3 regions of the Oceanobacillus sp. GQ8 genome follow, and region 1 is predicted to be linked to each of the others. Evidence: riboswitches for the same ligand, from Rfam matches in the RefSeq annotation. Region 1 holds a riboswitch; each other region holds the start of a gene.
The links. Region 1 has a riboswitch for S-adenosylmethionine ahead of metK (methionine adenosyltransferase). Riboswitches for the same ligand answer to the same signal wherever they lie in the genome.
Positions count from the first base shown of each region.

Region 2: linked by a shared signal. The riboswitch ahead of AC6CHS_RS12620 (methionine ABC transporter ATP-binding protein) and the one ahead of metK (methionine adenosyltransferase) in region 1 are both predicted to bind S-adenosylmethionine.
Region 3: linked by a shared signal. The riboswitch ahead of AC6CHS_RS05405 (methionine ABC transporter ATP-binding protein) and the one ahead of metK (methionine adenosyltransferase) in region 1 are both predicted to bind S-adenosylmethionine.

Region 1 is NZ_JCAXEV010000003.1:704,878-712,471, forward strand. Features, by position in the region: gene AC6CHS_RS12340 (ABC transporter permease) at 1-426, opposite strand, end outside; gene AC6CHS_RS12345 (ABC transporter ATP-binding protein) at 446-1,225, opposite strand; gene AC6CHS_RS12350 (ABC transporter substrate-binding protein) at 1,239-2,228, opposite strand; gene pckA (phosphoenolpyruvate carboxykinase (ATP)) at 2,384-3,973, opposite strand; SAM riboswitch class I at 4,172-4,278, shown strand; gene metK (methionine adenosyltransferase) at 4,575-5,777, shown strand; gene AC6CHS_RS12365 (gamma carbonic anhydrase) at 5,946-6,461, opposite strand; gene AC6CHS_RS12370 (tetraprenyl-beta-curcumene synthase family protein) at 6,543-7,594, shown strand, end outside.
Region 2 is NZ_JCAXEV010000004.1:45,199-52,792, reverse strand. Features, by position in the region: gene AC6CHS_RS12665 (TIGR02328 family protein) at 1-87, opposite strand, end outside; gene AC6CHS_RS12660 (hypothetical protein) at 201-722, opposite strand; gene AC6CHS_RS12655 (DUF4396 domain-containing protein) at 845-1,501, shown strand; gene AC6CHS_RS12650 (hypothetical protein) at 1,590-1,754, shown strand; gene AC6CHS_RS12645 (ATP-binding cassette domain-containing protein) at 1,801-2,208, shown strand; gene AC6CHS_RS12640 (AAA family ATPase) at 2,192-2,653, shown strand; gene AC6CHS_RS12635 (hypothetical protein) at 2,671-3,357, shown strand; gene AC6CHS_RS12630 (carbon-nitrogen family hydrolase) at 3,377-4,165, opposite strand; gene AC6CHS_RS12625 (pyridoxal phosphate-dependent aminotransferase) at 4,367-5,551, shown strand; SAM riboswitch class I at 5,603-5,706, shown strand; gene AC6CHS_RS12620 (methionine ABC transporter ATP-binding protein) at 5,794-6,807, shown strand; gene AC6CHS_RS12615 (methionine ABC transporter permease) at 6,797-7,459, shown strand; gene AC6CHS_RS12610 (MetQ/NlpA family ABC transporter substrate-binding protein) at 7,481-7,594, shown strand, end outside.
Region 3 is NZ_JCAXEV010000002.1:74,233-81,826, forward strand. Features, by position in the region: gene proC (pyrroline-5-carboxylate reductase) at 1-276, opposite strand, end outside; tRNA gene AC6CHS_RS05380 (tRNA-Ser) at 837-929, opposite strand; gene AC6CHS_RS05385 (hypothetical protein) at 1,032-1,316, opposite strand; gene AC6CHS_RS05390 (M20 family metallopeptidase) at 1,480-2,685, opposite strand; gene AC6CHS_RS05395 (MetQ/NlpA family ABC transporter substrate-binding protein) at 2,734-3,552, opposite strand; gene AC6CHS_RS05400 (methionine ABC transporter permease) at 3,580-4,230, opposite strand; gene AC6CHS_RS05405 (methionine ABC transporter ATP-binding protein) at 4,220-5,251, opposite strand; SAM riboswitch class I at 5,333-5,435, opposite strand; SAM riboswitch class I at 5,540-5,647, opposite strand; gene AC6CHS_RS05410 (glycine betaine ABC transporter substrate-binding protein) at 5,834-6,733, opposite strand; gene serS (serine--tRNA ligase) at 7,109-7,594, opposite strand, start outside.

The DNA of each region.
Region 1 (7,594 bases):
GGAAACATAACCCGTACCAAGTGCAACGATTAAAATCGGTCCCAAAGCAACTTTGGGCATGGCATTCATAATAACAAGATATGGATCCATGATTTTCGAAAATCGTGTAGAAGACCATAAAACACTCGCAAATAATATACCGACAAGTGTACCGATAATAAACCCGGCAATTGTTTCAAATAAGGTTATCTGAATATGTTTTACTATGGAGCCATCCGCCATGTTAGAGAAAAGAACCTGGATAACCTCAGAAGGAGAGCTGAAGAGTAGTGGATCAATCCAATAGAGTCTGCTGGCAATCTCCCAAAACCCAATAAAAGCAAGTAATAGGAGCAGCTGCCAAGTGATAACAATTCTCTTTTCTCTTTTTAACTTATATTTATGTCGTTGAAATAATTGATTATCTGTGTTTGTTTCGGGCGCCATTCTCTTCTCTCACCACCTTTCATTCTGCAGTGTTCCCTTCTTTATCTTCCAGTTCTTCCCATACTTTATCAAATAGCATTTGATATTTAGGGTGTTTTCGTACAGAAAAAGGAGCTTCCTGCCGTAGTTCGATCGGGACTTCAAATACTTTTGAAATCATACCAGGGTTGGCTTCCATTACAAAGATTCTGTCTGCCATTGCAATCGCTTCTCCAATGTCGTGTGTGACAAGGATAGCTGTTTTGTTGAACGCCTTTAAAGTAGTAGAGACAAGGTCTTCAAGCTTAAGTTTAGTTTGATAATCTAATGCAGAAAAAGGTTCATCAAGAAGTAGGATTTTCGGGTCATTAAGTAATGTTCTTACAAGTGCGACTCGTTGACGCATCCCACCTGATAATGAAGCTGGGTAATCGTCTGAAATGCCAGTAAGTCCTACTTGTTTTAATAACATTTCCGCTTTCGTACGGATTGCTGGGTCATTACTTCGGTGGATCTTAGGGCCAATCATCACATTTTCAAGAATGGTCTTCCAGGGAAACAAATAATCTTGTTGTAGCATATAACCAATAGCTTTATCAGACGGCTTTATTGGCGTGTTCTCCAGAAAAACATTCCCTGAAGTATGCTCTACAATCCCTGCTATAATGGAAAGAAGCGTTGATTTTCCGCAACCGCTAGGACCAAGTAACGCGACGAATTCCCCCTGCTTAATGGAAAGAGAGATATCCTTTAGCGCTTTTGTATAACTACTTGCTGAAAAATAATGATGGGTTACATGATCTAATGTAAGAAATGACATTTGACCATCCTCCCTAATCATTGATAATTTCTTCTGCAATGGTTGTATTTACAAGATCTTCATATGGAATATCAGCTGGAAGTTCTCCTGCTTCCTCCATAATAGCTTTCAAGTTATCCCATTCTTCTTTATCCAGTATTGGATTTGTAGCAAAGGATAGCTGCCCCTTGTATCTCTCGATAGAGGAGGCTAATAAATCTAGCTCCGTATCCTCGAAATAAGGCTGTATAACACTGGCGATTTCTTCTGCACTATTTTGTTCAACCCACTGCTGTGCTTTGTAAACAGCACGAGTGAATTTTTGTACTTCTTCTTCATTTTCATCAAGATAGCTTTGCTTGGTCATAAAGACGGTGTATGGTACATTGCCGGATTCTTCTCCAAAAGAGGCTACAATATGTCCATTGCCTTCTTTTTCGAATGTGCTTGCTGTCGGTTCAAATAATTGAACATACTCTGCGTCTCCTGAAACGAAGGCACCAGGTATGTTAGCAAAATCAATGTTCTGCTGAAGATCCAAATCATTTTTGGGATCAATGCCATGATTCTTTAACACAAATTCACCAACCATTTGAGGCATGCCGCCTTTTCGTTGGCCTAAAAATGTACTACCCTTTAAATCTTCCCACTCGAAGTCAGGTTTTGGTTCTTTCGCCACAAGAAATGTGCCATCTGTCTGTGTTAACTGAGCAAAGTTGATTACCGGGTCCTTTGAGTTTTGTGCGTAAACATAAATGGATGTTTCCGAACCGACCAATGCAATGTCAGCTCCGTCGGAAAGAAGTGCCGTCATGGTTTTATCGCCACCCCATGTTGTCTGTAGTTCTACATCCAACCCTTCCTCTTCAAAATAGCCCTTTTCCAACGCGACGTATTGTGGTGCATAAAACAAGGAGCGAGTTACTTCAGCAAGTTTTATGGAGGAAGTGCTGCTTTGGTTGCATCCGAGCAAAATGAGTGGCAATAAAGCAACAATAAGCGTCATTTTAATTAATTTTTTCATTTATTTGACCCCCCTTAGTTTAAATGGATAGTTATGTCAAAACATTTTATGCATTCGCCTAAAATGTGTGAAGGCCTATGACATAAGTGCATAAAAAAACGGCCTCCTTTTAGAGACCGCTGAAAAACGTATATAAACTTTCTTGGAAATAATGGTTACATGTGATTTTGGTATCTAGGTCCAGCTTGCTTAATCGCATTACTAGCTTCCGTGAACTTTTCAAAATTTCTGTGGAACTTCATTGCAAGTTCCTCGGCTGCTTTTTGATAAGCTGCAATGTTTGACCAAGTATTGGCAGGCACTAGGAGCTGCTCGGGCACCCCTGGAACATGATGTGGAATTTCTAATCCGAATATTTCATCGAGAACGGTTTCTGTATTATTTAATTCGCCTTTCAGTGCTGCATATACCATTGCTCTTGTGTAGGATAATTTAATACGTTCGCCACCATTACCGTATGAGCCGCCAGTCCAGCCAGTATTTATCAAGAATACAGTCGCTGAATGTTCCTCAATCTTTTTTCCAAGCATTTCTGCATAGACAGAAGGGGGGAGCGGCAAAAATGGAGAACCAAAGCAGGCCGAGAAAGTTGCTTGGGGTTTAGTTACTCCGCGTTCCGTTCCAGCAAGCTTGCTCGTGTAACCACTGAGAAAGTGATACATCGCCTGTTCATTCGTTAATTTACTAATTGGCGGCAAAGTTCCAGAGGCATCTGCAGTTAAAAAGATAATGGTATTTGGATGGCCAGCAATACTTGGGACCATAACATTGTCCATATGTTCAATAGGATAAGCAGCTCGTGTGTTTTCTGTTAGGAACGTATTAGAATAGTCTGGCATATCATTCTCAGAGTCAAGCATGACATTTTCCAAAACGGAGCCAAATCGTATGGCATTATAAATTTGTGGTTCTTTTTCTTCGGAGAGATTGATGCATTTAGCATAACAACCGCCCTCTATATTGAATATACCATTATTACTCCAGCCATGTTCATCATCCCCGACTAATTTTCTGTCAGGGTCAGCGGATAGGGTTGTTTTGCCTGTTCCAGATAACCCAAAAAACAAAGCAACATCTCCCTCCTCCCCAACGTTGGCAGAACAATGCATGGGAAGAATATCTTGTTGTGGCAACAGATAATTCATCACGGAAAAAATTGATTTTTTTATTTCTCCCGCATATTCTGTGCCACCAATTAGAATAACTCGCTTTTTAAATGAAACGATAACAAACGTTTCCGAATTAGTACTGTCTGTATCAGGATCTGCTAAACATCCCGGTGCAGATAGGACGGTAAATTCTGCTTGGTGGTTTGCGAGCTCTTCCTCTGTTGGGGTTATGAAAAGCTGCCTTGCAAACAAGCTGTGCCAAGCATATTCGGAAACTACTTGGATTGGCAGGCGGGAGACTTCATCTGCCCCAGCAAATCCTTTGAATCTATATATTTCTTTCTGGTTCCTCAAGTATTCCGTTGTTTTTTTGTATAATTTTTCAAAAGCATCCTCATCAATTGATTGGTTGACTTGACCCCAATCGATCTTAGATTCACTAACTGCGTCACGAACAATAAATTTGTCCTTTGGAGAGCGCCCGGTATATTTACCAGTGGTAGCTCTAATTGCACCTGTGGAGGTTAAAACTGCTTCCCTTTTTGCTAAGATTATCTCGATAAGCCGTGGGACAGATTCATTATCCAGGATCGGAGTATGCTGCTCTAATTCAGTACAAGGGTTTTTTTCTACCATTTTCACTTCACTGCACCTACCTTTGGTAATGTGTTGTATTACGTTGCCTTAATGTGATTATTAGTATAACACATTCAATTTAATAGTCCATACTAAACATCTAATCTAATCATATGAAATTTTCGCAAACCTTGTTACGAACCAAAAATAGTTGACATGTCAGTTCTCATTCGATAAGCTAAATTTCGAGCGGATACTCTCTTATTCAGAGTAGGTGGAGGGACAGCCCCGATGAAACCCAGCAACCATCACATCGGTGAAAAGGTGCTAACCTGGTGCAAGGAAATTTCCTTGAACAATAAGAGCGAAAGGCTGGTACTCCTTTCCTCATTACTGAAGGAAGGGCTTTTTTTATAAAAAAATTGCAAAGATGTCTAGCTCCGATCGCCCAGAAACTATGTGACTTCGCCACTCTCCCTACGATAAGTCATTATCGGTTCGCAAGCTTACCGTAATTCCTTTATCTCAGTTGAGTTACTCCAGTCACTACGTTTCTAAACGGGCGTTCTGCGCTTTTCTTGTAATAAAAACCTTTGTTATGAAATAGCAAAACTTGATGAACAGAGATCCGTAACAGAAACCAAAAGGAGGATTAAGCACTATGGCTGCTAATCGTCGTTTATTTACTTCAGAATCGGTAACAGAAGGGCATCCTGATAAAATATCTGATCAGATTTCGGATGCAATTCTAGATGAAATTTTAAAGAAGGACCCATATGCGCGTGTGGCGTGTGAAACAACCGTTACAACAGGTTTGGTACTGGTTGCGGGAGAGATTTCTACAAGTACGTATGTAGACATTCCGGCTATTGTAAGAAAAACGATTAAAGAAATTGGGTATACGCGTGCAAAGTATGGCTTTGATGCGGATACATGTGCCGTATTGACTGCAATTGATGAACAATCTGCTGATATTGCCGGGGGCGTAGACGAGGCACTAGAGTCACGTCAAGGAAAAATGAGCGATGAAGAGATTGCTTCTATTGGAGCAGGGGACCAAGGACTTATGTTTGGCTTTGCTTGCGACGAAACAGAGGAACTCATGCCATTACCTATTTCACTTGCACATAAATTGGCGAAGCGTTTAGCTGATGTAAGAAAAGAAAAGGTATTAGATTACTTGCGTCCAGATGGAAAAACACAAGTAACGGTTGAATATGATGAACAGGACCAACCAGTAAAAGTAGATACGATTGTTATTTCTACACAACATCATCAAGATATCACAACAGAGCAAATTGAGAAGGATTTAATTGAACATGTTATTCGTCCAGTCGTACCAGAGAATCTTTTGGATGAAACAACGAAGTATTTTATTAATCCAACAGGCCGCTTTGTGATTGGTGGACCACAAGGAGATGCTGGGTTAACTGGTAGAAAAATTATCGTGGACACATATGGTGGATATGCTCGTCATGGTGGTGGAGCATTTAGTGGGAAGGATTCAACGAAAGTGGATCGATCCGCTGCTTATGCTGCACGTTATGTTGCGAAAAACATAGTAGCTGCAGAACTTGCCAAGACTTGTGAGGTACAACTAGCCTATGCTATTGGTGTAGCTGAACCTGTTTCAATTGCAGTAAACACATTCGGAACAGGAAAAGTGTCTGAAGAAGCGTTAGTGCATGCAATACGCAAACTATTTGATTTACGTCCAGCTGGAATTATCCGTATGCTTGATTTGCAGAAACCTATCTTTAAGAACACTGCAGCATATGGTCATTTCGGAAGAACAGATATCCTGTTCCCTTGGGAAAAGACAGATAAAGTTGTAGAATTAAAAGCATTGATGGAGAAGAAGTAGAAAAAGATCAATTGTAAAGCCGAACGGTCATTCGAAATGATGAGGACCCTTTTAGGGAACCATCTATTTTTTCGAAATCCGTTCGGCTTTTGAGTTTTCACGGTACTTGATGATAAATCTATAGCTGAAGATGAAGGCTTTATGTATACCTCCAATAGATTGCTGCCTCTAAAGAGTGGTATGTGCTTTGTAATATTGTCCTTTTTCCACATACGAATTGCGGATTCGTTCCATTTCTGCGAGGTCCTCTTCCGTTAAGTTCCGTACTACTTTGGCAGGTCTCCCAAGAGCTAGCGTATTGGGAGGGATTTTCTTACCTGGAGGTACAAGGCTTCCAGCACCGATAAATGCACCTGTACCAATTTCTGCACCATCAAGAATGATGGAGCCCATTCCAATTAAAGCTTTTTCTCTAATGATTGCAGAGTGTAGGGTGACCTGATGCCCCACTGTTACATCATCTTCAATAACTAAAGGCATTCCAGGACTTTGGTGAAGCATAGATAAATCCTGAATGTTTACGCGTTCCCCGATTCTAGTAGGTGCCACATCCCCACGAATGATCGTCTTAAACCAAACACTGCTTGATTGATCTATCTCCACATCTCCGATAATAGTAGCGTCTTTTGCAATAAATGCTGTTTCATGAATTACGGGCTGCTTATCCTGATATTGATGAATCATTTGAATCCTCCTCCATAATATGGTGATATAATTAGTATAGCAAAAAATACACGCTTAAACTGATTGAAGGAAGGCAAACAAATGCGAAACAATGTTCCAACATCATCCATCAGATTGCTGAAGTCGTTACAATCGAAAATTTTCCCTGAAGTGGAAAAAGAGTTAAACTACTGGACAGCAAAAGCAAGTGCAATTCCGAATCAAGAATTACGTAACCAGGCACTTGCTAGTATTGGTTCTAAAAAATTCCATTGTCAAGGTGGGGCTGTGTACGCGCTACTTGCAGGAGAGAGAAGTAGAGAAGCAATCAAATTTATTGTAGCCTACCAAACTGTTAGTGATTATTTAGACAACCTTTGTGATCGGAGTACATCTCTTGATCCATTCGACTTCCGATTGCTTCATGAATCCTTATTTTGTGCCTTGAATCCTGATCAACAAACAAGAAATTATTATGCTTTACGAGAAGATCAAAACGATAATGGTTATCTACATGATTTAGTACATACTTGTCAAAGTCAGCTAGCACTGGTTGAACGGAACGTAGCACAACCCTTTTTAAGTCGTCTGGTTTCACTATATACAGATTTGCAGGTTCATAAGCATGTAGACATTAGAGAAAGAGTGCCGCGACTCGAAAATTGGTTCAAAGAGGAAAATGAAGACGATGATTTGACATGGTATGAATTTGCTGCTGCTTCAGGATCAACTTTAACTATTTTCTGTTTAGTGAGTTACCTGTTAGGAGGGAAGCTGGATGAGTCCAAAGCGAAAAGCATCTTTGAAGGCTATTTCCCTTATCTGCAAGGATTACATATATTGCTCGATTATTATATTGATCAAAAAGAGGACGTGGAGGCAGAGGATTTAAATTTTTGCTTTTATTATCCCGATGAGAAAACAATGAGCCAGCGTCTATCATTTTTTATCCAGAAAGCGGCTGATCAAGTACAGCCACTTCCAGATAATTCGTTTCATCAAATGATTAGACAAGGGCTTGTTGGTCTATACCTTGCTGATCCTAAGGTAAAGCATCTCTCTAATGAAACAAAGTTAAAGAAGCATTTATTAAAAACAAGTGGAACCAATGCACGTCTTTTTCACTTGTTTACAAAGCTGTATTACAAAATGAA
Region 2 (7,594 bases), on a different contig from region 1:
ACCTCTAAGAGCACAGCATTCGCGGTGCTGTCCAAGCAGCTGTTGTCTAGGCAGGTGGGGTATTAAATTTTCGTGCCAAAGTCGCATGGTGATTCCTCCTGGTGTGGTGTTTGTTATAGTTTAACGATAGACAAAGATGATTTGCAACTAGATCGTGTCCCATGAGACTCATTATTTGTTGTAATCCTTACCTGCTATTCCTAACTAGAGAACAAAGCTTGAAAATAGTTATACGTACGAAGTTGTTCTTCATTAGATACACGCGGAACGAAGGAGCCTCCTATCCGATGAAGAAATTGTCCATAAAGCTCCATCATTTTCAATTGCTGTAAGGCCATTTCTACGTGAACATTTCGCACGTTTTGGTTTTGCATCATTAAAGCAGAAGTGAAATTCGTATTGGCCATATCTTTAGCTGACGTATGTGCCTCCCTGGCAATCCAGTGGTCAGCCTGGCTAATTCCGAAATGCCCCATGGAATTTTGTTCAAGCAAGGTCATATTGATTGGAGCAAGTTCTACATAAGTCGTATGATAAGGGTCAATTAATTCAAGCATAACCCGCACATGATCAGACATCATATTGTATTGTAGGGAGAGGATTCTGATAAGTTCAGTACTTGTGGCTATTTCCTGATACGTTCGTAATTTTTGTAGCATTCCCTCATGTGCCATTAAATGATCTGACATGAGTCCAACGTCTACAGCTGGTAAATGTTCCATATGCTCACCTCATAAAATAGGTTAGTTCCCTATAAATTATGGTGGGAGAGTAAAGTTTGTTCATCCCATTGTTTAGAAAGATTACAAAGTTGGGTAGAAAACTATACTATGAGGTGAAAATGATGTTAACTACTATATCTTGGATCGCATTATCCATTGGAATAATAAGTTCCGCCATTATTATAGTGGATGTTATCAGGCATCCTCAGCACATGAAAGTAATGAACTTGGTGTGGCCGATAAACGGATGGTTTTTTGGACCATTCGCACTTTGGGCTTACTTTAAGTGGGGACGTCTAAATGCAAAAGACTCAGAGCGTGAAGATCGACGGAAAACGCCTGCAAAGGTCTTTGTGTCGACAAGTCATTGTGCTGGGGGATGCACAGTAGGGGATGCAGCAGGTGTGCCGTTTGTGGCACTAACTGGTTTCACGATAGTAGGTTCCACTTTGTTTGCACATTATTTGGTTGAATTTATCCTAGCATATTTAGTCGGAATTATATTCCAATATTATGCGATCTATCCAATGAACAAAGATCTTGGTAAAAAAGGTGCGCTTAAGTCAGCGATAAAAGCAGATTCCGCTGCACTTATTGCATTCGAAATCGGCATGTTTGGCTGGATGGCAATCGTTCATTTTGTTCTTTTTGCGGTGTCACCAAAACCTGATACTGCTGTATATTGGTTTATGATGCAAATTGCCATGATACTCGGTTTTCTTACAAGCTATCCAGCCAACTGGATACTTGTTAAAAAAGGAATTAAAGAAGTAATGTAGATTAAATGTCCCAATTAATGGGGCATTTTTCCATTCTAGGCAGGATTTTTTGGGGAAAACAAGAAATGTATAGATGAGGAGGTTGCCCATGGAAATTATCTTTATGTTTGTAGCGGGATTTATTGTTTTTCTTATCGCCCTTATCACCATTTTTAGAAGTGCGATATTCAGAATAAAAGAACCAGCAAAGCAGAATGAGGAGAGAATTAGTCAACTGGAGAAACGCTTAGAAAAACTAGAAACAAGAAAATAAATGAGTTTAGGAAGCATGGCAACATACATAGGAGAGAAGAATGCGTATGATCGAATTAAAAGATGTAGACGTTAAAATAGATGAACAGGTTATTTTAAATAATGTTTCCTTACGTATAAAGGAAAAGGAATGTGTGGCTGTTATTGGAGAGAACGGGTCAGGAAAAAGCCTATTCTTAAAGCTTTTAGCAGGCGTTGTTTCTCCAAGCCATGTGAAAGGGGATACTAAAAAGTATGGATTTGTCCCGGAAATCCCTCCAAAATCACTCCATTTCACTGCCAAGGAATACTTAATACATATGGGGAGAATAGAGGGAATGAGTAGGGAGGAACTTAAAAAAAGCGTAACACTTCTTTTTAAGCAATTTAATTTCAACTTCCATCGAGATTACATTTGTAGACTTTCTAAAGGCAACAAACAAACAAAAAATAAATCTTATGCAAAGTTTGCTTAAGGAGCCGTCTATCCTTTTACTTGATGAGCCGCTTTCTGGTCTAGATCCCGATTCGCAGGAAATCTTATTACAGTATCTAAAACGGTTGAAGGAAAAAGGCACTACAATTATTTTCACTTGCCATGAGGGCTTATTAAAAGAAAATTTGGCGGATCGTATTCTTCTTGTCGAAAATAAACAGGTGAAAGAAGGGGGGATGAAAACAGAAAAAACGTATCGTACGATTCAGTTTTCGGGAAACCTTGATAAAATTTCTCCTCTAATTAAAACGACACTAGATATGCAAACTTTACGAAGACTCCAAGATGGAAGCTATGAGATAAATGTAGAAGCTACCAACAGTGATAGACTACTTTTAACAATTATTAACCAGGGTGGAAAGATAGAATTTCTATCAAAAACGCAGAATATAAGTGGACAAACAGAAGGCCAGGTGAGATTGTGAAAGCACTCGTTTCCTATATGTTAAAAGACTATTTAAGGTCCTACTTATATGTGCCGCCTGTCAGTTTATTTTGCTTGTGGACATTTGTTGCATATACATACGTTCCTAACCCGGTTTTCAGTAGCTATGCTGTTTCATGTGCAGTCCTGTATTTTGTCGCGGCCTGGTTCACGATAACCCTGGTCAATAGAGAGGATGCAACCCAGCTCCATATTACAGCTGTACATGCAAAGAGCTTTATTACTGTATTTATTAGCAAATTAATTGGCGTTATGATTATGAATAGCTGTCTTATCATAATAGCTGTTCTATATCCAATTTTGATTGGTGCTTTCCATAGGTCTATTACAATGTGGGACGTAATGGTAGCAATTACTGCACATTTCCTTATTTCTTTCCTCAGCGTCGCCGTGTCGCTTTATTTCACAAAAATATGGAGCAGAAGGATACTCAGCACTTGGCTGTTACTTGTGTTGATTTTAGTAACCTCACTTGTTAAAGGTGGCGTGGTAGACAGTCTTCCAAGTGGACTTTCTTATGTTACATGGATTTTCCCTCCTTCTTTTGCAATAATGGAGGTGCTCTCCCAGGATACTATAACAGCGAATGGCCAGCTGTTTTTCACTTTTATCTACATACTTGGTTATGTATCTATATTAACTGCAATTTTTTTGGTTTTAGTACGAAAAAGAACGCCTTTCTAATTTGAAAGGCGTTCTTATCTTAATATCTGTAGATATCCGGCCGACGATCAGAAAAAATCGGAATACGCTGTCGAACATCATCTACTTGCTCTACATCCAATTCACTGTATAGGATGGTTTCTTCGTCGGCAGCTTCTTCCAGGATTTCTCCCCAAGGCCCAATAACCATAGAATGACCACCAAATTGATTGTTAGGATCAGCACCAACTCGGTTGCAGGCTACAACATAGCATTGATTCTCAATAGCTCTACTGATTAGCAAGGCTTTCCAATGGTCTATTCGTTTTGCAGGCCACTCCGCAACAACATATAAAACCTTCGTATTATCAAGCATATGTGTTCGGATCCATTCTGGAAAACGAATATCATAGCAAATAACACCTGCAGATTTTATTCCGGCCAATTCGAAAATACCATCCTCACTACCTTCAACCAAATACTTTTCCTCATCCATCAATCTAAATAGATGCGCTTTTGCATATTCCTTTACGAGTTCACCATTTGAATTGATAACGAACATGGAATTGGTTACGCCACGTTCTGTGCGCTTGGCAACAGACCCTGCTACAAGATGCACGTCATATTTCTGGGCAAGTCTAGAAAGGAAGGAGAGGGAACGTTCTCCATTAGAGTCGGCAACCTCCTCTAAACGGGTGAGATCATAGCCAGTTGTCCAAAGCTCGGGTAAAACCACCACATCTACTTTCTTATTTTTAAAACTTGCAAACTTGCTTTCTACCTTTTCTTCATTTGCTACCGGGTCTCCAAATGTAATGTCTATCTGCAACAAGGCAACAGATAATGTCATAAAACCAACTCCTTTATAAAGCAAGGGTAAGCTACCAGCCTGATCGTAATATAAATGCACGATGTTATTGGTGCTTATTATCCCATCGCCTCATTTTCCTGTCAATTAACCTGTTCCTTTGGTAAGTGTAGCTTTACAAACGGTGTAAATTTGGCTAACATAGATAATTAGAATTTTAGAATTATTAGAGGTGAGAAAACCGTGCAAAGCTTTCCAGTATCAGATACCTTGAAACGCCTGCCAGAGCAGTTTTTTGCCAAATTGGTAAAAAAGGTACAAGCATTAAGCAGCGAGGGACATGATGTTATTAATCTTGGCCAGGGGAATCCTGATTTGCCAACGCCAAACCATATAGTAGAAGAATTAAAGACAGCAGCGGATAATCCTGTCTATCATAAATATTCTCCGTTTACAGGTCATGCTTTTCTTAAAGAAGCGGTGGCAACCTTTTACAAGCGGGAATACGATGTGGATATTGATACAGAATCAGAGGTAGCGATTCTTTTTGGTGCCAAAACAGGACTGGTTGAAATTAGCCAATGCCTGTTAAATGCAGGAGACACAGCATTATTACCTGACCCTGGCTATCCAGATTACATGTCCGGAATTGCCATGGCTAATGCAAATCCAGTTTTTATGCCATTGTTAGAAAAAAATAATTTTCTACCAAATTATCAACAACTAAATCAAGCTGACCTTGAAGCAGCAAAGTTACTATTTTTAAACTATCCAAACAATCCGACTGCCGGTGTTGCAAACAAGGAATTTTTTGATGAAACAATTGAATTAGCAAAACAGAATGAAATCTGTGTAGTACATGACTTTGCATATGGGGCTATTGGCTTTGATGGAAAGAAACCGCAAAGTTTTATGCAATCAGCTGGAGCAAAGGATATTGGGGTAGAAATGTATACCTTGTCTAAAACGTATAATATGGCTGGTTGGCGTGTTGGTTTTGCTGTTGGAAATACTTCCGTGATAAAAAGCCTTAATCTAATTCAGGATCACTTATACGTTAGCTTGTTTGGCGCTGTGCAACAAGCAGCAGAAAAGGCTTTACTTGGTGATCAAACGGCTGTAGATGAATTAGTAGCTACATATGAGAGTAGACGCAATGTGTTTGTAGAAAAATTGCAGGAAATTGGGTGGAACGTTCAAGCGCCACGCGGTACATTCTTTGCATGGCTTCCTGTCCCAGAAGGATATACATCAGAGGAATTTGCTGACCTCCTTTTGGAAAAAGCACATGTTGTCGTAGCACCAGGTAACGGCTTTGGTGAAGCGGGAGAGGGCTTTGTGCGAGCTGGATTGCTAGCTGATGAAGATCGACTTGCTGAAGCCGCAGCTCGAATTGGGAAGCTAGGAATATTTAAAACTAGCTATTGACAAAGCGGAATTCAGAGACTATGATAATCATTATGCTAACAATATGAATATTTCTTATCTAGAGTGACGGAGGGAAAGGCCCGTAGATGTCACAGCAACCTTCCATTTGGAGTGGTGCTACTTCCTTCAGAATGATTCATTCTGAAAGATAAGTGTGAGATACTTGTAATCGACACCCTCTTTCATGATGAAAGGGGGTTTTTTGATGGATTGGATTTACAGGCGGAATTGGAGTGAACGTTATGATTAAGGTAGAAAAGGTAAGTAAGGTCTATGAAACAAAGTCCGGCCAAGTCGTTGGTGTGGATAATGTTTCACTGGAAGTACCTAAGGGAGAAATATACGGCATTGTAGGATATAGTGGTGCAGGAAAAAGTAGCCTAATTCGCTGTATGAATATACTAGAACGGCCAACTTCAGGAAAAATAATAGTGGACGGTGTTAATTTATTAGAGCTTTCCCCAAAGAAGTTACGAGAAGCACGACAGTCAATCGGCATGATCTTTCAAGGCTTCTATCTAGCCTCAGCTAAAACCGTATTCGATAATATCGCATTTGCCTTAAAGGCGGCTGGAGTAGCTCCATCACAAAGGAAGAAGCGGGTAGAGGAGCTGCTTGAATTAGTTGGCTTAACAGATAAAATAAATCATTACCCTGCACAACTAAGTGGTGGACAGAAGCAGCGTGTTAGTATTGCGCGAGCCCTTGCAAACAATCCTAAGGTCTTACTATGCGATGAAGCAACCTCAGCATTGGATCCGAGCACAACAAAATCCATTTTGCAGTTATTAAAGAAAATTAACCAAGAGCTTGGGATCACCATCGTTTTAATAACCCATGAAATGGAAGTAGTGAAGGAGATTTGTGATACATGTGCTGTTATGCAGGATGGAAGAATTATTGAGCAAGGACCATCTTATAACATTTTTGCAAACCCACAGGAGGAACTGACAAAGCAGTTCATTGATACCATTTTGAACTTTGATTTACCAGCAAAGTTGCTTGAAGCCTGCAAAGGTACCATTCTCCAATTACAGTTTCGCGGTAACTTAGCGAGTGACGCCGTAGTGTCAGATATGCTGCAAAAGTTTCAGGTCAGTGGCAATATCCTTCACGGCAAGGTGGAGTACATAAAAGAGACGCCTTTAGGCATTTTCATTATGGAACTGTTAGGAGAAACGGACGAGGTGGCTTCTGCTAAGCATTATTTAGAAGAGCGGTTAAAGCAAGTGGAGGTGATCCAGCATGCTCGATAGAATAATAGAGATCCTTCCTGAGTTGAACACGGCTTTCTTTGAAACCTTGTTGATGGTGGGTATAGGCTTACTCGTCGCCTTGATTCTTGGGCTCCCTATCGGTATATTGCTGTATGTAACAGACAAAGGACTATTCTGGGAAAGCCGGATTGCAAAAGGAATAATTGGTATCATTGTGAATTTAGTTCGTTCTGTACCATTTATTATTTTGCTTGTCTTTCTATTCCCTGTTACAGATATCATCGTCGGACGTATTACTGGTCCACTTGCAGCTTCTGTTTCTCTATCGGTTGCGGCCATTCCTTTTTACGCTCGGATTGTAGAATCTGCTGCAAGAGAAATTGATAAAGGGGTGATCGAAGCTGCTATTGCCGTAGGGGCATCTCCATGGTTAATTATCAAGGATATTATTCTCCCTGAAACAAAGCCTGGACTTATCAGTGGGTTGACGATCACCGCAATTAGTTTGATAGGATATTCTGCCATGGCTGGAACCATTGGCGGTGGCGGGATTGGTGATTTAGCCATTCGCTATGGCTATTACCGGTATGACGACACGGTAATGATTACAACAGTTATTGTATTAATTGTGTTGGTACAGCTTATTCAATATCTTGGTGATTTTATTGCCAAGACTGTAAATAAAAAATAAAAACATGATGGAGGCACAACAATGAAAAAGGCACTTATATCAATTACGGCATTATTATGTATTCTTTTACTTGCAGCGTGTGGGGATGATGAATCTGGAGCAGGGGATAATGAGGGTGAGTCTAAGTCGATTAAA
Region 3 (7,594 bases), on a different contig from region 1:
CAACTGATCTTGCTTGATATGTTCCTTAATAGAGTTTACTGCTGCCTCTAGATCGTAAGGCTTTGTTGCTAGAACAATAACATCAGCATCCCTCACAACGTCCGCTTTATCTTGCATGCTTGTAATGAGATACTTTTCCTCAAGACGTTCTACCCGTTCTTTATTACTCTTATTTGTTACGATAATATCATCGTTTTCCAATACATTTGCCTGTACAATGCCAGAAATAATGGATTCTGCCATAGAACCTGCTCCGATAAAGGCAATCTTCTTCATTCTCTATTCCTCCTTTATATTTTAAGCAAAATTAACTAAAAAAACTCACGCCATCCTGAATCATCTCAGGACGGAATGAGTTTCCGCGGTACCACCTAAATTGGCATATTTATGCCCAGCTTTTATTGTCAACACAGTTCCACTGCGGTTAGCTTTTTACTAACTACTCTCAGGCAGGTTCATATACGCTGTCCCCAATGGAATTTTTCAGCCGGTGAATTCCAATCTCTTTCAGGCGCTTATATACTACTAGTCTGATCAACGTTTTGTTATTAATTTTTATTACTATATGTCTTCAAAGCATAAATGTCAAGATATAAACAAAAGCGCAAGCACCCGATTAGAGACGTACGGACTGGACTGAGACACAGGAGATGGAGACAGCGGCAGAGGCGAAGGAAGTCTCGCTAGTCTCTGGGAGCTTGAGCTGGCCGTGGCCAACTTTATAGAGAAACGCTAGAAATCTCAATGTTTAACCTTCTTATTTTAATGTAAAGAAAAAAACCGCTACTAGGTAACGGTTTTTTTTATCTCCAAATTTTATGCGCTAATTAAATTAATGGAGGAGGTAGAGGGATTCGAACCCCCGCGCGGTTTGACCCGCCTGTCGGTTTTCAAGACCGATCCCTTCAGCCAGACTTGGGTATACCTCCGTGGCAACAGAATATAATATATCATGCTCAAAAAAAGATGTCAATTATTTTTCTACAAAAAATTTAAAGATGGCGAATGAAGAGAATGGAGACTAAATTAGTTTAACCAAAAAATAGATTCTCCAACAATGCTAAGAACACGATTGAGCCAAGAGCAATTGGAATAGAAATGAATAGTTTAGTTCGCAACCCAATACCTTCAAACCTTTTATACACCTTGTTTACTATACGATAACCAATTATAAGGAATAGTATAGCGACAATTGTGGCTATAAAGTCAACATAGGTAAACGGTTTACTAATAAATCTATCAAGGGGGACGTTAATGGCAAAAAGTAAAGAAAACAAGACAAATTGATACATAGCAAACCTAACAATAATTCTCATCGGTAGTTACCTCTATTCATGCTTTTATCGACAACTACCCGCCATTGCTTCCCTTCTCTCGAATACTTGTGACTATGAAATTATACTTCAATTACCAGCCCTTGTCTTTAATTTAGAAACATGAAGACAGCTAAAGGGGAATAAACCCTCTAGCTGTCTAAGATTATTTTCCTGTCCGCTCTGTAAACTCTTGTTTGATCTCCTCAAACAACGTACTATTTGTCAGAAGCTGTAGCGCAGTGAATGCTGACGCCTTCGCTCCTTTAATAAGTGCTTCATCGCCCTGTTCGGAGCGTGCAGCTTCTCTAAATGCTACTGTATGACCAATTAGATCGCTCGAGCCAATTTTGATGTGCGGATGGATGGTTGGTACTACCTGACTGACATTTCCTGCGTCTGTTGAGCCTAAAGCCTTTCTTTCCTCCGTATTTACTACCTCTCCCAATTCCTCAGCTATTTCTTTAAATACTTGGTCAAATCGTTTGTTGACGACAAAGTTATCTACTTCATTTTGGAAAGCAATCACTTTCACATCAGCGCCTGTAGCTAATGCTGCTCCTTGTGCAATACCCTTCACTTTCTTCGTTACTTCGTTTAAAAGCTCTCGAGAACTAGCTCGAATATAAAATCTTGCTTTGGCGTAATCTGGTACTACATTCGGTGCATCTCCACCATCTGTAATAATTCCATGAATGCGAACATCTGACGGAAGGTGCTGTCGTAATGCATTAATGCCATTAAATAGTTGAATGACGCCATCTAAAGCATTAATTCCTTTATCTGGATGGGCGGAAGCATGTGCTGGTTTTCCATGAAAAGCGAAATCAAGTGGATCTACAGCGAGACTCGGACCAGTTAAATTGGTCTCAGCACCTGGGTGTATCATAATCGCTGCATCAATATCTTCGAGCAATCCCGCCTTTACAAAGCTTCCTTTCGCACTTCCTTTTGGGCCTCCTTCCTCTGCAGGGGTACCTAATACGACAAGCTCTCCTCCTACTTCATCCAATACTTTACTAAGTGCAATAGCAGCTGCAGCACTCGTGGTACCAATTAAGTTATGCCCACAGGCATGACCGATTTCTGGTAAGGCATCATATTCTGCCAAAAAGCCAATTCTTAAGCCCTCTTTTTCACTTTTCTTTTTCGCAACGAATGCTGTTTCATGTCCTGCTACCCCTTTTTCTATTAAAAACCCTTCCTCAACAAGCAATTCAATTAAGCGACCAGATGCATAGTACTCTTGGTTTCCGATTTCCGGGTTATCATGAATATCATGACTTGCTTGAATGTATTTCTGTTTATTTTCTTCTATATTATCAACAATAATCTTCTTCACTTCTTCTAAACTTTTGGCAACAACACTCATTTTATCCACCTCGTTTTTTATTTTTATCCTGTACTTCTATTCTCTCTTTTAATGACCAATTTCACTTAGTGGTACAAATGTCGGGATGGAGTTTCCATCGCGTTCTTCAATAATAAAGTCTGCTACGTCATCAGACTGATAAATTTCTGCTAGTTTATTTAAGGTTTCATCGTCTTTGTCTTTGTCTTGTACGGCGATAATATTAATATACGGGGTAGCTGTTTCATCCTCGTGGAATATGGAATCGTCCATTGGACTAAATCCAGCGTCCACTGCAATGCCGTTATTTATGATGGATGCATCTACATCTGGCAACACCCTTGGAGTCTGACCCGCTACAAGCTGTTCAAATTTCAGGTTCTTCGGATTTTCTACGATTTTATCCAGCGACCCATTTCCGTCAAATCCTTCTTCCAATTTAATTAATCCAGCTTCCTCTAGAAGAAGTAATCCACGGCCCATATTCGTTGCTTCTTTAGCTAAGGCAATCGTTCCACCTTCAGGAATATCTTCTACGGAATCATGCTTTTCAGAATAAAGACCCATTGGTGCGATAACCGTTGTAGCAATTGGAGTCAGATCAAGGTCATGCTCCTCGATAAAGGCATCAAAATAGGAAACGGTCTGGAAAGCATTTGCATCGATTTCACCCTCAGCTAGTGCTAGGTTCGGTTGCACATAGTCAGAAAAGCGAACAATCTCAACCTCTATTCCTTCTTCCTTGGCCTTTTCTGCTACATAATCCCAAATAGTTGTGTCAGAGCCACTAATTCCTACTTTGACCTTCGTTGCAGCCTCCCCATTAGAACAGGCGCTGATAACCAAACTTAAACTAACTAGTAACAATAATAGACTTAACTTTTTCATGCTGTATCTTCTCCTTTTGTTTTGATTTTATCTTCTTCTTATTTTCTTGGATAAAATATTTCCGGTGGATTGTAATCCTTGAACCATGACGACGAGTATTCCTACTGTTATTAGCATCACCATTGTGTCGAATCGCTGATAACCAAAGGTAATGGCCAGGTCTCCTAATCCGCCACCACCAACTGCTCCTGCCATGGCTGAGGCTCCAACCAATCCAATTGTTGCAATAGTCGCCCCTAACACGAGGGAGCTAAGAGCTTCTGGTATAAGAAAGCGAATGATTATTTGCCAAGGTGTCGCTCCCATTGACTGGGCAGCTTCCATCACACCTGGATCTACTTCTAAAAGAGAATTCTCTATTAATCTTGCAATGTATGGTCCTGCAAATAACACCATTGGTACAATAGCTGCGGCAGTACCTATTGAGGTTCCAACAACTAATCTAGTGAATGGAATGACTGCGACCATTAGGATGATAAACGGAATAGAACGAAATATGTTTACTATTGCATTTAAGACCGTAAAAATATACTTGTTTTCCCATAGGTGCCCTTTACGTGTCACAACAAGGACAATTCCTAATACCAACCCTATAATCATAGAGAAAAATAGGGCGACTGCGACCATTACAATGGTTTGCCATAATGCCTCTGTTATTGTTTGCCAATCAACCAACATCTGCTAACACTTCCTTTACACTTACTTTTTGTTGATGAATATGCATAATGACACGATTAATCTCTTTTTCTTCCCCTTCAAATTGCACGATAAGATTTCCAAATGGTACGCCCTGTAATTCTGTGATACTACCAAACAGAACATTTACCTCTACCTCGTATTGCTTTGCGATTTGCGACAACAACGGTGTTCCAGTAGACTCGCCAACAAATACAATCCGATAAATTTGATTATGTGCATCTTGTTTTCTTACTAACTCATATACGGAATCTGGGATTTGATCATGCATCACCGTACTGACAAAGTTATGAGCTGTGGTCGTTTGTGGCTGAGAAAAGACATCAAATACAGAACCAGATTCGACTACTTTTCCATCTTCCAGCACAGCAACTTTATCGCAAATTTCTCTAATTACGCCCATTTCGTGCGTGATAATTAAAATGGTGATATTGTATTCCTGATTAATTTTCTTTAAAAGTTTTAAAATAGCATTTGTTGTGTCTGGGTCAAGGGCTGATGTTGCCTCATCACATAAAAGAATGGATGGCTGGGTTGCAAGAGAACGGGCAATCCCAACTCGCTGTTTCTGCCCCCCAGAAAGTTGGTCTGGATAGCTGTCAGCCTTGTCACGCAAGCCGACAAAATCAAGAAGTTCATAAACACGCTTCGTTACTTCCTTTTTTGGAGTTTTGCTTAAAAGTAAGGGCATTGCGACATTGGTAAACACGGTTTTCGAATTAAGTAAATTAAAATGTTGAAAGATCATCCCAATGTTTCGCTTTGCCTCCCGTAGTTCTTTTGGTGAAAGTGCTTGTAAGTTTTGCCCATTCACGGTCACTGTTCCGGATGTTGGCTGTTCGAGTAAATTAACACATCGAATGAGCGAGCTTTTTCCAGCACCACTAAACCCAATCACCCCATATATCTCTCCCTCTTCTATGTGGAGATCCACATTATCCAGTGCTTTTACGCCTTCTGCCTTTTCGCCGTATACTTTTGAAACCTGATCAAATGTAATCATCTACTTCCTCCTGCTCGTTGTAGTTTCAAATTAAAAAGCCTCTTCTTATAAGATAAGAAGAGGCAATGAGCTAGTATCCTCCTCTTATCTTTACAGACCTTCGTCTGTTGGAATTGGCACGTTGCTTTAAAAGCACGTTGCCGAGGTATCAATGGGCCAGTCCCTCCACCTCTCTGGATAAGAAGTAATGCATATTTAATTTTGTCGTGAAGAAGAGTTGTTTCGCGTAAAACTAAAAAATCCCTTCTTATAAAAATAAGAAGGGATCAGCTATGTACGATCATCCTCTTCTTATTTTTCAGGCTCGCATTCGCCTGTTGGATTTAGCACAGTACTATTAAAAGTCCGCTGCCGAGATATCAATGGGCCAAGTCCCTCCATCTCTCTGAATAAGAAGTAATGCATATTTAATTTGTTGTTGCTACTTACAATACTACCAGCCTTTCAATCTGTCAACAGTTTTTTCTAATAAATTATTCAATTCATTTTTTTACTTTTTAGCATAAATAAAGGATTACTAAAAAATAAAGAACCCTATCCTTTGAATTACCACAAACAGATAGGTTTCTTTCTATGCAAGATTTATTCCTTTGGTTCTAGATCTTCTAGAGAGTCAATATCCATATAAGCTGGTACTGCTAACCCAGTTTTGGCTCCCTCTAAGTTTGGTCCCAAGTCATCAAAATCATCTTCATATTGTTTATATAATTCGGCATGTGTTACTGGCATCCATACTGCTAATGATGCATCAGCACTCCCAGTTGCTATAGCCTCAAACATAATAGCTGGGTCAACTTGGGTAAGTGTCACATCAAATCCTTTTTGTTCTAATGCGTTTTTTGCAACATTTGCTGTAAAAATTGCATCATCCCAAGGTAAAAGAGCGATTTCAATAGAAGTGCCATCCACAGAGTCTACACCTTCCGTCCATTCTGCAACTGTTTCTTGATTATCCTTAGCCCACTCCTTTACTACTTCAGCATACTCCTTTTCTTGAGCCTCTAATAATGCTTCTTCTACATCTGAAAGCTCCAATTGTATGCGATCAATAATTGTGTAAGCTTCAGGCATTTCGTCCTTTAGGCCTTTTCTAGCAATCGTTGTAATCTTTTCTTCATCACCATGAATACCTTTGGGATCCTTTAAATATTTTAAATCCCACTTGGCAAATTTATAATGAGGAGACCATGCACTAAAAATAATTGGTTCTTTATTATCAATCGCTTTACTTAATTGGGATAACATTGCTCCTGCTGAAGACAATTCCTGTTCCCAACCGGCAAGATTATCGTACGAATCTAAAACTTCTTCATTCTTCTTAGTTTGTCCAGCACCAGGCTCTGTACCGGTAATTGTATAATCTAATTCTTCACTAACACTTCCTTCTGCTTGTGCATCCTCATTACTTGATCCACAACCTGCTATCATAAGAGATAAGATTAAAACAATAAATATTCCTACTATTTTTCGTTTGAAATTCATCATGTTGTAAAAAATAACCTCCATTTTATCTACTATAATTTCAATATATTTGATGGTACGATCCCCGGCATGTTAGATCGCAAGCATGCAAGTTTAATGTTATACCTATTGGAGGATTGATTCAAAGTCCATAATCAGTTATTTCTGTATAAAAAGTTTGTAAAATTTTAATTTAACAGAGTTTTCTTTGAGACATGCTTTTATTACGTCGTTTTACTCCGACTTACGCCTTTTTTGTACAATTTTGCTATAAAGGGAATATCAATCATAGAGTTACGAGGGAAAAATCTATCTACTATCTTCGCGATGAGTGAACAACTAGAAAAGGCTGTTTTTCGATAACCGAAAAACAGCCTTACTCTTTATCTTATCCAATTATTTAATGGCTTCTTTGCCACCCATATAGGCACGTAGTACAGAAGGGACGATGACAGAGCCATCCTCTTGTTGGTAATTCTCCAGAATAGCTGCAACGGTACGACCAAGTGCCAATCCGCTGCCATTCAAAGTATGAACAAACTCTGGCTTCGCATTTGCTTCTCTGCGGAAACGGATTCCTGCACGTCTTGCCTGAAAGTCTTCAAAGTTAGAGCAAGAAGAAATTTCCCGGTACGTATTTTGGCTTGGGATCCATACTTCAATATCGTATTTCTTCGCTGCTGTAAATCCAAGATCACCAGTACACATGCTCATGACACGATATGGTAACTGTAATAGTTGTAATACCTTTTCAGCATTTCCTGTCAGGTTCTCCAATGTCTCATAAGAATCCTCTGGTTTAGCAAAGTGAACGAGCTCCACTTTGTTAAATTGATGCTGACGAATAAGACCACGTGTATCCCTACCAGCAGAACCAGCTTC